DNA from 2 places in the Xanthomonas sp. NCPPB 901 genome. Region 2 is predicted to be linked to the other one. Evidence: predicted binding sites of a transcription regulator. Region 2 holds the regulator's gene; the other holds the start of a gene.
The links. The regulator FliA, encoded in region 2, starts transcription of late flagellar genes. The targets are predictions, from matches to a motif close to TAAAGTTTNNCNNNCNNNGGCCGATAA.

Region 1 (4,981 bases), 2.5 Mb from region 2:
GGCGATAGCCGGCGATCCGGACATGCGGCTTCATGCAGGAACCGACCGCCACCGCATCGGCAAGACTCAGCGCGCCCGCTCGATGAAGCGCAGGAACTCGGCGCGGGTGCGCGCATCCTCGCGGAAGGTGCCGAGCATCTTCGAGGTGACCATGCTGACGCCGCGCTTGTGGATGCCGCGGGTGGTCATGCACTCGTGCGCGCCTTCCACCACCACGCCCACGCCCAGCGGCTGCAGCACGTCCTGGATGCACTGGGCGATCTGCGCGGTCATCTTCTCCTGCACCTGGAAGCGCCGCGCATAGGCCTCGACCACGCGCGCCAGCTTGCTGATGCCCACCACCTTGCCGCGCGGCAGGTAGCCGACGTGGACCTTGCCGATGATCGGCGCCATGTGGTGTTCGCAGTGGCTTTCGTATTCGATGTCGCGCAGCACGATCAGTTCGTCGTAGCCGGCCACTTCCTCGAAGGTGCGCAGCAGGTACTCGCGCGGGTCGGCGCGGTAGCCGCTGAACCAGTCGCCATAGGCCTCGGCCACCCGCCGCGGGGTGTCCAGCAGGCCCTCGCGGGTGGGGTCTTCGCCGGCCCAGCGCAACAGGGTGCGCACCGCGTCTTCGGCCTGCGCCTGGGTCACCTGGGAGGAGGGGGTGTTGTCTGAATCGGCCATGGGGGAACGCCCGTAAGGGGGCTGCATGGTACCCGAGTCGCCTGGCAGCCGCCGCATGTGCGGCCCCGCCGCGGCGGGGCGACCCGGCCCACGCGGGGTGCGCCGTTCAGCGTCCCCCAGGTCCGCGCCTGGGCGGCGCGCGCACCGCCGGGGCCGCAATCGCGCCGGTCAGCGCCGGCGCGCGTGCATCTCGCCTTCGTGGTCCAGCCAGTTGCTGCCCTTGTTGGTCAGGAAGAACACGTACACCAGCAGCGACACCGCGATCACCGCCGTGGCGTACCAGACGAAGGTGGTGACGTGGCCGGTCTTCAGCGAGGCCTGGTACAGCAGCGGCGCGGTGCCGCCGAAGGCCGAATTGGCCAGCGCGTAGCCCAGGCCCACGCCCAGCGCGCGGATGTGGGTGGGGAACAGTTCGGCCTTCACCACCGCGTTGATCGAGGTGTAGCAGGTGAGGATGACGAAGCCGCCGGTGAGGATCGCGAACGCGCTCAGCCAGTCGCTCTGCCGCGGCAGCTCCAGCACCAGGAACCAGGTGTAGAGCACGCCGCCGACGCCGAAGATCACCAGCAGGGTCTTGCGCCCGATCAGGTCCGACAGCCAGCCGCCCACCGGTTGCATCAGCATCAGCACGATCAGCGCGGCCAGGTTGATGAGGGTGCCGGCCATGACGTCGTCGCCGGCGAAGGCGGTCTGGATCATCTTCGGCCCGGTCACCGAGTAGGTGTAGAACGCCACGGTGCCGCCGGCGGTGATCAGGAAGCACAGCAGCAGCGGGCGCCACTGGTGCACGAACAGCTCGCGCAGCGAACCGGCGGCCTTGGCCCCGCCCTGCTTGGCGGCGGCGATCGATTCGGCGGTCAGCGATTCGTCCATGGTCCGCCGCAGCCAGAACACCACCAGCGCGCCGATACCGCCCAAGCCGAAGGCCACGCGCCAGCCCCATTCGGAGACCTGGCCCTTGTCGAAGAAGTGCAGCATCACCAGCAGCACCGCCTGCGCCAGCACGTGGCCGCCGACCAGGGTGACGTAGTGGAACGAGGACAGGAAGCCGCGCCGCCCCGGCACCGCCGCCTCGGACATGTACGTGGCGCTGGTGCCGTACTCGCCGCCGGTAGCGAAGCCCTGCAGCAGCCGCGCCAGCACCAGCACCACCGCCGCGGCGGCGCCGATGCTGGCGACCGTCGGCGTCACCGCGATCAGGAACGAGCACGCCGCCATCACCGACACCGACACCGTCAGCGCCAGGCGCCGACCGTAGCGGTCGGCGAAGCGGCCGAAGTACCAGGCGCCGATCGGGCGCATCAGGAAGGTCACCGCGAAGATCGCCCACACGTACAGCGTGGCGTTCTTGTCCTCCTTGGAGAAGAACTGCGATTCGAAGTAGGTGGCGAACACCGAGTAGACGTAGACGTCGTACCACTCCACCAGGTTGCCCGCCGAGCCCTTGAGCGTGTTGGACACCGAGCGGCGCAGGCTGCCCGGTGCGGCGGCGGAGGACGGAGCGGTGGATGCACTCATGCGGTGGGCCTCTTGGATGGACGGCGCGGAGTATAGGCAGGCGCTTGCGAGGATGCTGTCGCGACGGCGGCCACGCCAAGCACAGGCGCACCATCGCGCTCGTTGCGCCGGCGGCGCGGCGTAGGGAGGGCCGGACCTGCCCGCACGACCGAAACGGCAGACCCGTCGCTTGCCTGACGCGGGCATGTCGCAGGTGTCGGCGATGCGCCCGACACGCGGTGCGCGCCTGCTTGCGCGCACCGCGCCAGACGCTCCCGACGCGCCGCGCCACTGCGGTCAGCGGATTCCAGGCCACACGCGGGCAGATGCGCGGGCGGACGCGACAAGGTCGCCTGGAAGCGGATCGGGTCGGCGGCACCGGTCATGCAGGGACCATAGCACCGGGCACCGGCAAGGCCATGCTGCACCTGCACGGGCGCCGCGGCAGCGCCGGTGAGGAAGCGGACAGCGACGGGCGGTGCCGCGGGTCAGGCGTGCGCCGCGCGCGGGCCGGTCGCCGCCGCGCAAGCCACCATTGCCGCCGTAGACCGGTTGCGCGTCACGTTCCGCGCCTTCGGCATCGTGCCGTTCGGCGCCATGCCTTCAGTTCGTCCGCGCGTCGCCGTTATCCCTGCGGGTTCCGGAACGGCAGATGCCGGATCGGTCTGGTGGACACCGGCAACCCGCCGACCCATCCGCCGGCACCCACCGTCGATCCTTCTCCTTCCCCCGCCCCCATTCCTCCATGCACGTCCTCTCGCATCTGCGCATCGGCCAGCGCCTGGCGCTCGGCTTTCTCACCCTCATCGTGCTGATGGTTCTGCTCACCGTCGTCGGCATCCAGCGCGTGCACAGCATCGACCGGCGCCTGACCGCGATCAATCAGGTCAACAGCGTCAAGCAGCGCTACGCGATCAACTTCCGCGGCAGCGTGCACGACCGCGCCATCGCCCTGCGCGACGTGGTGTTGCTGGACGACCCGGCCAGCCGGCAGGCGACCGAGCGGACCATCGACACGCTGGCCGCCGACTACGCGCGTGCCGCGCAGCCGCTCGACGCCCTGCTCGCCGCCTCCAGCGATGCGCAGGAGAAGGCCATCCTGCAGCGCATCCAGGGCATCGAAGCGCGCACCATGCCACTGATCGCGCAGGTGCGGCGCCTGCGCGACGCCGGCGACACCGTGCAGGCGCAGGCGCTGCTGCTGCAGCAGGCGCGCCCGGCCTTCGTCGACTGGCTGGCCAGCATCAACGCCTTCATCGACCTGCAGGAAGCCAAGAACCGCCAGGCCGCCAGGGAGGCGATGGCCACCGCGCGCGGCTTCGCCCTGCTGATGATCGGCTGCACCGTGCTGGCGCTGCTGCTGGGCACGCTGATCGCCCTGCTGCTCACCCGCCGCGTGGTCCGCCCGCTGCGGCAGGCGCTGGGCCTGGCCGAGCGCATCGGCGCCGGCGACCTGAGCAGCCCCGACACCGCCACCACCCATGACGAGGCCGGGCAGTTGCTGCGCGCCATGCAGCAGATGCAGCGGCGCCTGCACGAGGTGATTTCCGCACAGCGCGAGATGGCCGCGCGCCACGACGCCGGCGCCATCAGCTACCGCATGGACGCGCAGCGCTTCCCCGGCGAGTACGGGCGCATGGTCGCCGACACCAATGCCCTGGTGGATGCGCACGTGCAGACCCAGCTGCGCATCACCCAGGTGATGGGCCGCTACGCCATCGGCGACCTCAGCCAGGACATCGCCCACTACCCCGGCGAGAAGGCCGCGATCACCGCGGCGATGCGGCAGGTCAAGCAGAACCTGCATGCGATCAACGTGCAGATCCAGACCCTGGCCGAAGCCGCCTGCGCCGGCGACTTCGCCCACCGCGGCCAGCCGCAGCAGTTCGAGCACGCCTTCCGCACCATGGTCGAGAACCTCGACACCATGATGGCCACCGCCGACGCCAACCTGGCCAAGTTCTCCATGCTGCTGCGCTGCATCGCCGACGGCGACCTCACCGTGCGCATGCACGGCAACTTCCACGGCGTGTTCGCCGCTATGCGCGACGACGCCAACAGCACCGTGCACCGCCTCACCGACATCGTCGCGCACATCCAGCGCACCACCAACAGCATCGGCTTCGCCGCCGAGGACATCGCCAGCGGCAACCAGGAGCTGGCCAAGCGCAGCGAGCAGCAGGCGGCCAGCCTGGAGCAGACCGCGGCCTCGATGGAGGAACTGACCGCCACGGTGAAGCAGAACGCCGAGCACGCCCAGCGCGCCAACCAGTTGGCGCTGGGCGCGGCCGGCGTAGCCGGCGAAGGCCGCGACGCGGTCGGCCAGGTGGTGGAGACCATGGACGGTATCCAGGCCGCCTCCAAGCGCATCGCCGACATCATCGCGGTGATCGACGGCATCGCCTTCCAGACCAACATCCTCGCCCTCAACGCCGCGGTGGAAGCCGCGCGCGCCGGCGAGCAGGGCAAGGGCTTCGCGGTGGTGGCCGCGGAGGTCGGCACGCTGGCGCACCGCTCCGCCGGCGCCGCCAAGGAGATCAAGACCCTGATCGACGACTCGGTGCAGCGCGTGGCCCACGGCGCCACCCTGGTGCACCGGGCCGGCGCCACCATGGAGCAGGTGGTGGCCAGCGTGCAGCACGTCACCGACCTCATGGGCCAGATCTCCGCCGCCTCGCGCGAGCAGGCCAACGGCATCGCGCAGGTCAACCAGACCATCGCGCGCATGGACGAGACCACCCAGCAGAACGTGGCGCTGGTGGAGGAGGCCAGCACCGCGGCGCGTTCGCTGGAGGAGCAGTCGGCGCAGCTGACCCAG
Region 2 (4,981 bases):
CTGAGTTCGCGGATGCGCGACTGCACCACGTCCATGCCGACGCCGCGGCCGGAGATGTCGGTGACTTCGGACTTGGTCGAGAAGCCGGGCAGGAACACCAGGTGCAGGCATTCCTCGGTGCTCAGGCGGGCGGCGGCCTCGGGGTCGATCAGGCCCTTCTCGCGCGCCTTGGCGCGCAGCCGTTCCGGGTCGATGCCGGCGCCGTCGTCCTGCACTTCGATGCTGACGTAGTCGCCTTCCTGCTGCGCCGACAGGCGCACGTGGCCGCCGCGCGGCTTGCCGGTGGCCTCGCGCAGCGCCGGGGCCTCGATGCCGTGGTCGATCGCGTTGCGCACCAGGTGCACCAGCGGATCGGCCAGCGCTTCGACCAGGTTGCGGTCCAGTTCGGTGTCGGCGCCGACCAGTTCCAGTTCCACTTCCTTGTTGAGCGAGCGGGCGACGTCGCGCGCCACCTTGGGGAAGCGCGAGAACACCTTGCCGACCGGCTGCATGCGCGTGCGCATGACCGCCGACTGCAGGCGCGCGGTGGCGATGTCCAGGCTGCTGACCGCACGGTCGAGTTCCTCGTCGCGCAGGCGCACGCGCAGGGTCTTGAGGCGGTTGCGCGAGAGCACCAGTTCGCCGATCAGGTTGACGATCGCGTCCAGGCGCTTGGTGTCCACGCGCACGGTCTGCTCGGGCTCGGCGGCCTTGGCCGGGGCGGCCGCGGCCTTGGGCGCGGCGCTGGGCGCGCGTGGCGCAGGCTGCAGCGCCTGCGGCGTGGCCGCCGGCGGCGCATCGCCGTGCAACTGGTCCAGCAGCGCCTCGAATTCGTCGTCGCTGATCAGGTCCGCATCGCCCGCGGCGGCGGTGGCCGGGGCTGCTGCCGGCGCCGGCGCGGCGCTCTTGGCCGGGGCCGGCGCGGCGGTGCCGTGCGCGTCGAACTGCGCGATCAGTTCCGCCGGCGCGCGCGGCGGCTCCTGGCCGTTGCCGAACGCGTCGAGCATCGACTGCAGGTAGTCCAGCGACTGCTGGGCGGCGTCGAAGTGCTGCGCCTGCAGGGTGGCCTGGCCGGCACGGGCCATGCCCAGGGTTTCCTCCGCGGCGTGGCACAGCTCGACCATGGCGGTGATCGCCAGGAAGCCGGCGCCGCCCTTGAGCGTGTGGAAGCCGCGGAACACGGCGTTGAGCTGGCCGCTGTCCTCGGGCGCCTGCTCCAGCGACACCAACTGCTCGCCGAGCCGGTCCAGGATCTCCTGGGCCTCGATGATGAAGTCGGCAGCGATGTCGTCGGGTACGGCGCTCATGGCTAGAGCCTGCCCGCGCGGTTGCAATCGGCCACGTTGGCGTGTCCGGTTGCCAGGTGGCTGCGCGCGGCGCCGCGACAGGCCGACCGCCTGTTCAAGCCGTGCGCGGCCGCCTGGGGAGCGGACACGGCAACCCGAAGGGCCGCGCTTGGGTGCGTGCGATCCTGCGTCATCATGCGGTCGTCTGTTGACATAAATTCCCTCGTTCTTTCTCGCCGTGCGCGCACCCGAGTGCGGCGTGGCCTAGTCCAATCGCCCGGGCACGCTCTAGAGTCCCAGTCCGGACAGCAGGTCGTCGGCGTCGTGCTGCGACACGCCGTGGCGATCCAGGCCGGGCAGGACCGGGCCGGCCAGGGTGCCGTCGGCCTTGCGTTCTTCCTTCGGCGGCAGACCCAGCGCGCCGAAGCCCTCGTGCACGCGGCGCACGATGCCGGCGACGCGGCGGATGATCTGCCCGGTCAGGTCCTGGAAGCTCTGCGCCAGGGCCATTTCGGTGAGGTTGTGGCGGATCTTGTCGAGGATCTCGCCCTGGTCGCCGCTGAGGCCGCCGGCGGCCAGCTGGTCGGCCAGCGCACGGCATTCCTCGGCCAGGTCCAGGGTGCGGTGGCTGGCCTGTTCGGTCATCTCCACCACGTGGTCCAGGCGCGAGCAGGCATCGTCCAGTTCGCCGGCCTCGCTGGGCACCACCGGCAGTTCGCCGAGCGCCTGCCCCAGATCGCGCGCAAGCCGGCTCAGGCCCTGCATCATCGGCCGTGTGCGCCAGGCGGCGAGGGTGTCGATCTCCCTGCGCCAGCCGGCCTCGTCGCCGTTTTCCAGCGCGTCGAGCGCGCCTTGCAGGCGTTCGATCAGGGCGGTGCGTTCGGCGGTAGCTTCCATTTAGGCGGTCGCTCCCAGGCGTTCGAAGATCTTGCCCAGCTTCTCCTGCAGCGTCTGCGCGGTGAACGGCTTGATGATGTAGCCGTTCACGCCGCACTGGGCGGCCTCGATGATCTGCTCGCGCTTGGCCTCGGCGGTGACCATCAGCACCGGCAGGTGCTTGAGCTTGTCGTCGGCGCGGATGTTGCGCAGCAGGTCGATGCCGGTCATGCCCGGCATGTTCCAGTCGGTGACCACGAACTCGAACGGCGCCGAGCGCAGCGCGACCAGGGCGCTGTTGCCGTCTTCGGCCTCGGCGGTGTTGGTGAAGCCCAGATCGCCGAGCAGATTCTTGACGATGCGTCGCATCGTCGAGAAATCGTCCACGATCAAAATCCGCATGTTCTTGTTCACCACTGACTCCTAAGGGTTCCTATTCTTCGTCTTCCAGACCGGCATCGGCGACCTCGAACGCCTTCAGGCGTCCGCGCAACCGTACCGTGGCCTGGCCATGGATCTGACACACGCGCGACTCGCTGACCCCGAGCACCGCGCCGATTTCCTTGAGGTTCAATTCCTGCTCGTAGTACAGCGACAGCACCAACTGCTCGCGTTCGGGCAACTGCGCGATGGCCTTGCCCAGCTCGCGGCCGAATTCGCTGCGCTCGAGCATCTGCTGCGGATTGGGTCCGCCCTTGGCGATGGTATCCAGTTCGCCATGGTCCTCGATGCGCGACTCCAGGCTCAGCACCTGGCCGCGGGCGGCATCTTCCATCAAACGCAGGTATTCGGGAAGCGGCATGTCCATCGCCGCGGCCACTTCGTTGGCGGCGGCGGCGCGGCCGGTGCTCTGTTCGATCTTGCGGATCGCCGAGGCGGCGTCGCGGGCGCGGCGGTGCACCGAGCGCGGCACCCAGTCGCCGCGGCGGATCTCGTCGATCATGGCGCCGCGGATGCGGATCGAGGCGTAGGTCTCGAACGAGGCGCCCTGTTCGGCGTCGTAGCTGCGCGAGGCCTCGATCAGGCCGATCATGCCGGCCTGGATCAGGTCGTCGATCTCGACGCTGGCCGGCAGCCGCGCCGCCAGGTGGTGGGCGATGCGCCGGACCAGGTCCGAGTGCTGGGCGATGTAGTCGTTGGCGCTGTTGCGCTGGACGGCGCGGTAGTGGGCGGCGGCGTTCATGCGGCCACCCCGCGCTGGATGATGCGTTCGACGAAGAACTCGACGTTGCCGCGCGGGGCGGTCGGCGCCTGCCAGCGCGCGGTGCGCCGGGCGATCTCGGCGATCGCCTGCGCCGACGGGCTGGACGGGTAGGCCTTGACCACCGGCTGCTGGCGCTGCACCGACAGGCGCAGCCAGTCGTCCTGCGGCACGCAGCCCAGGTAGTTCAGCGACACGTCGCCGAGGAACTTCTCGCAGACCCGGCTGAGCTTGTCGTACAGCAGGCGGCCTTCGTTGAGGTCGCGGACCATGTTGGCGACGATCTGCACCCGGTCCACGCCGCGCTCGCGCGAGAGGACCTTGATCAGGGCGTAGGCGTCGGTGATCGAGGCCGGCTCGTCGCAGACCACCACCACCGCGTCCTGCGCGGCCTGGCAGAAGGTCAGCACGCTGTCGGTGATGCCGGCGGCGGTGTCGACGATCATCACGTCCAGCTCGCGCTGCAGCTCGGAGAACACGTTGACCAGGCCCACGTGCTGGGCCGGCGGCAGCTCGGCCATGTAGCGGCGGCCGGAGGCGGCGGGCACCACCATCAGCCCGTTGGGCAGGTCGATCAGCACCTCTTCCAGGGTGCAGCGCCCGGCGACCAGGTCGGCCACGGTGAACTTGGGGGTCAGCCCCAGCAGCACGTCGACGTTGGCCAGGCCGAGGTCGGCGTCCAGCAGCAGGGTGCGCTTGCCCATGTCGGCCAGCGCCATGGACAGGTTGACCGAGATGTTGGTCTTGCCCACGCCGCCCTTGCCGCCGGTCACGGCGATGGTCCGCACCGGACCCAGCGGTTCGTTGCGCGTCGCCGACAGGGGAAAGGCATTGGTCAGATTGACGTAGTCACGCGACGGCATGGGTCTGCTCCGGAGTACAGGGCTTATCGGCAGCGCGCCGCAAATCTTCAAGGCGCAATACCAGGCTGGCGGCGTTGGCGCGGTGCAGGTCGTCCGGCACACGCTGTCCATCGGTCACCCAGGTGATGGGGAGGCGGTGGTCCACGACCACCGACAAGGCACTGCCGAACCGCCCGGTCTCGTCCAGCTTGGTCAGGATGACCCCCTGCGGGTCGGCGCCAGCGAACCGGCGCACCACCTCGTCCAGGTCGGAGAAATGGGCGTTGGCGGGGAGGACCAGCAAGGACCGGACCACCCGCGAGGCGCGCAGCCAGTGCAGCTGCGCGGCCAGGGCGCGGTCGCGCTGGCCCATGCCGGCGGTGTCGATCAGGACCAGCTTGTAGTCGGCCAGGCGCTCCAGCAGCAGCTGCAGCGCGGCGTCGCTGTCGGCCTCGTGCACGGCGATGCCGAGCTGGCGGCCGTAGCTGTGCAACTGTTCGCGGCCGCCGACGCGGATGGTGTCGGTGGTGACCAGGGCCACGTCGCGGGCGGCATGGCGCTCCAGGAAGCGCGAGGCCAGCTTGGCGATGGTAGTGGTCTTGCCGGCGCCGGTCGGGCCGATCAGGGCGATCACGCCGCCTTCCTCGAGCGGGTCCAGCGCGGCGATCGGCAGGCGCTTGGACAGCAGGCCCAGCATCAGTCCGCGGCCGCGGTGCAGCTCCAGGTCGGCGGGGATCTGCATGACCACGTCGCGGATGATGCCGCTGTCGAAGCCGTAGTCGTCCATCAGCTCCAGC

Region 1: AC1PME_RS00570 (methyl-accepting chemotaxis protein) is a predicted target of FliA. The motif match lies at 2,766-2,792, and genes of this name have one in related genera.

The regions. Positions count from the first base shown of each region.
Region 1 is NZ_CM161511.1:132,238-137,218, reverse strand. It holds gene AC1PME_RS00585 (DUF3375 domain-containing protein) at 1-34, opposite strand, end outside; gene folE (GTP cyclohydrolase I FolE) at 67-666, opposite strand; gene AC1PME_RS00575 (MFS transporter) at 835-2,184, opposite strand; gene AC1PME_RS00570 (methyl-accepting chemotaxis protein) at 2,909-4,981, shown strand, end outside.
Region 2 is NZ_CM161511.1:2,608,314-2,613,294, reverse strand. It holds gene AC1PME_RS10955 (chemotaxis protein CheA) at 1-1,286, opposite strand, end outside; gene AC1PME_RS10950 (protein phosphatase CheZ) at 1,554-2,162, opposite strand; gene cheY (chemotaxis response regulator CheY) at 2,163-2,555, opposite strand; gene AC1PME_RS10940 (RNA polymerase sigma factor FliA) at 2,575-3,324, opposite strand; gene AC1PME_RS10935 (MinD/ParA family ATP-binding protein) at 3,321-4,205, opposite strand; gene flhF (flagellar biosynthesis GTPase FlhF) at 4,192-4,981, opposite strand, start outside.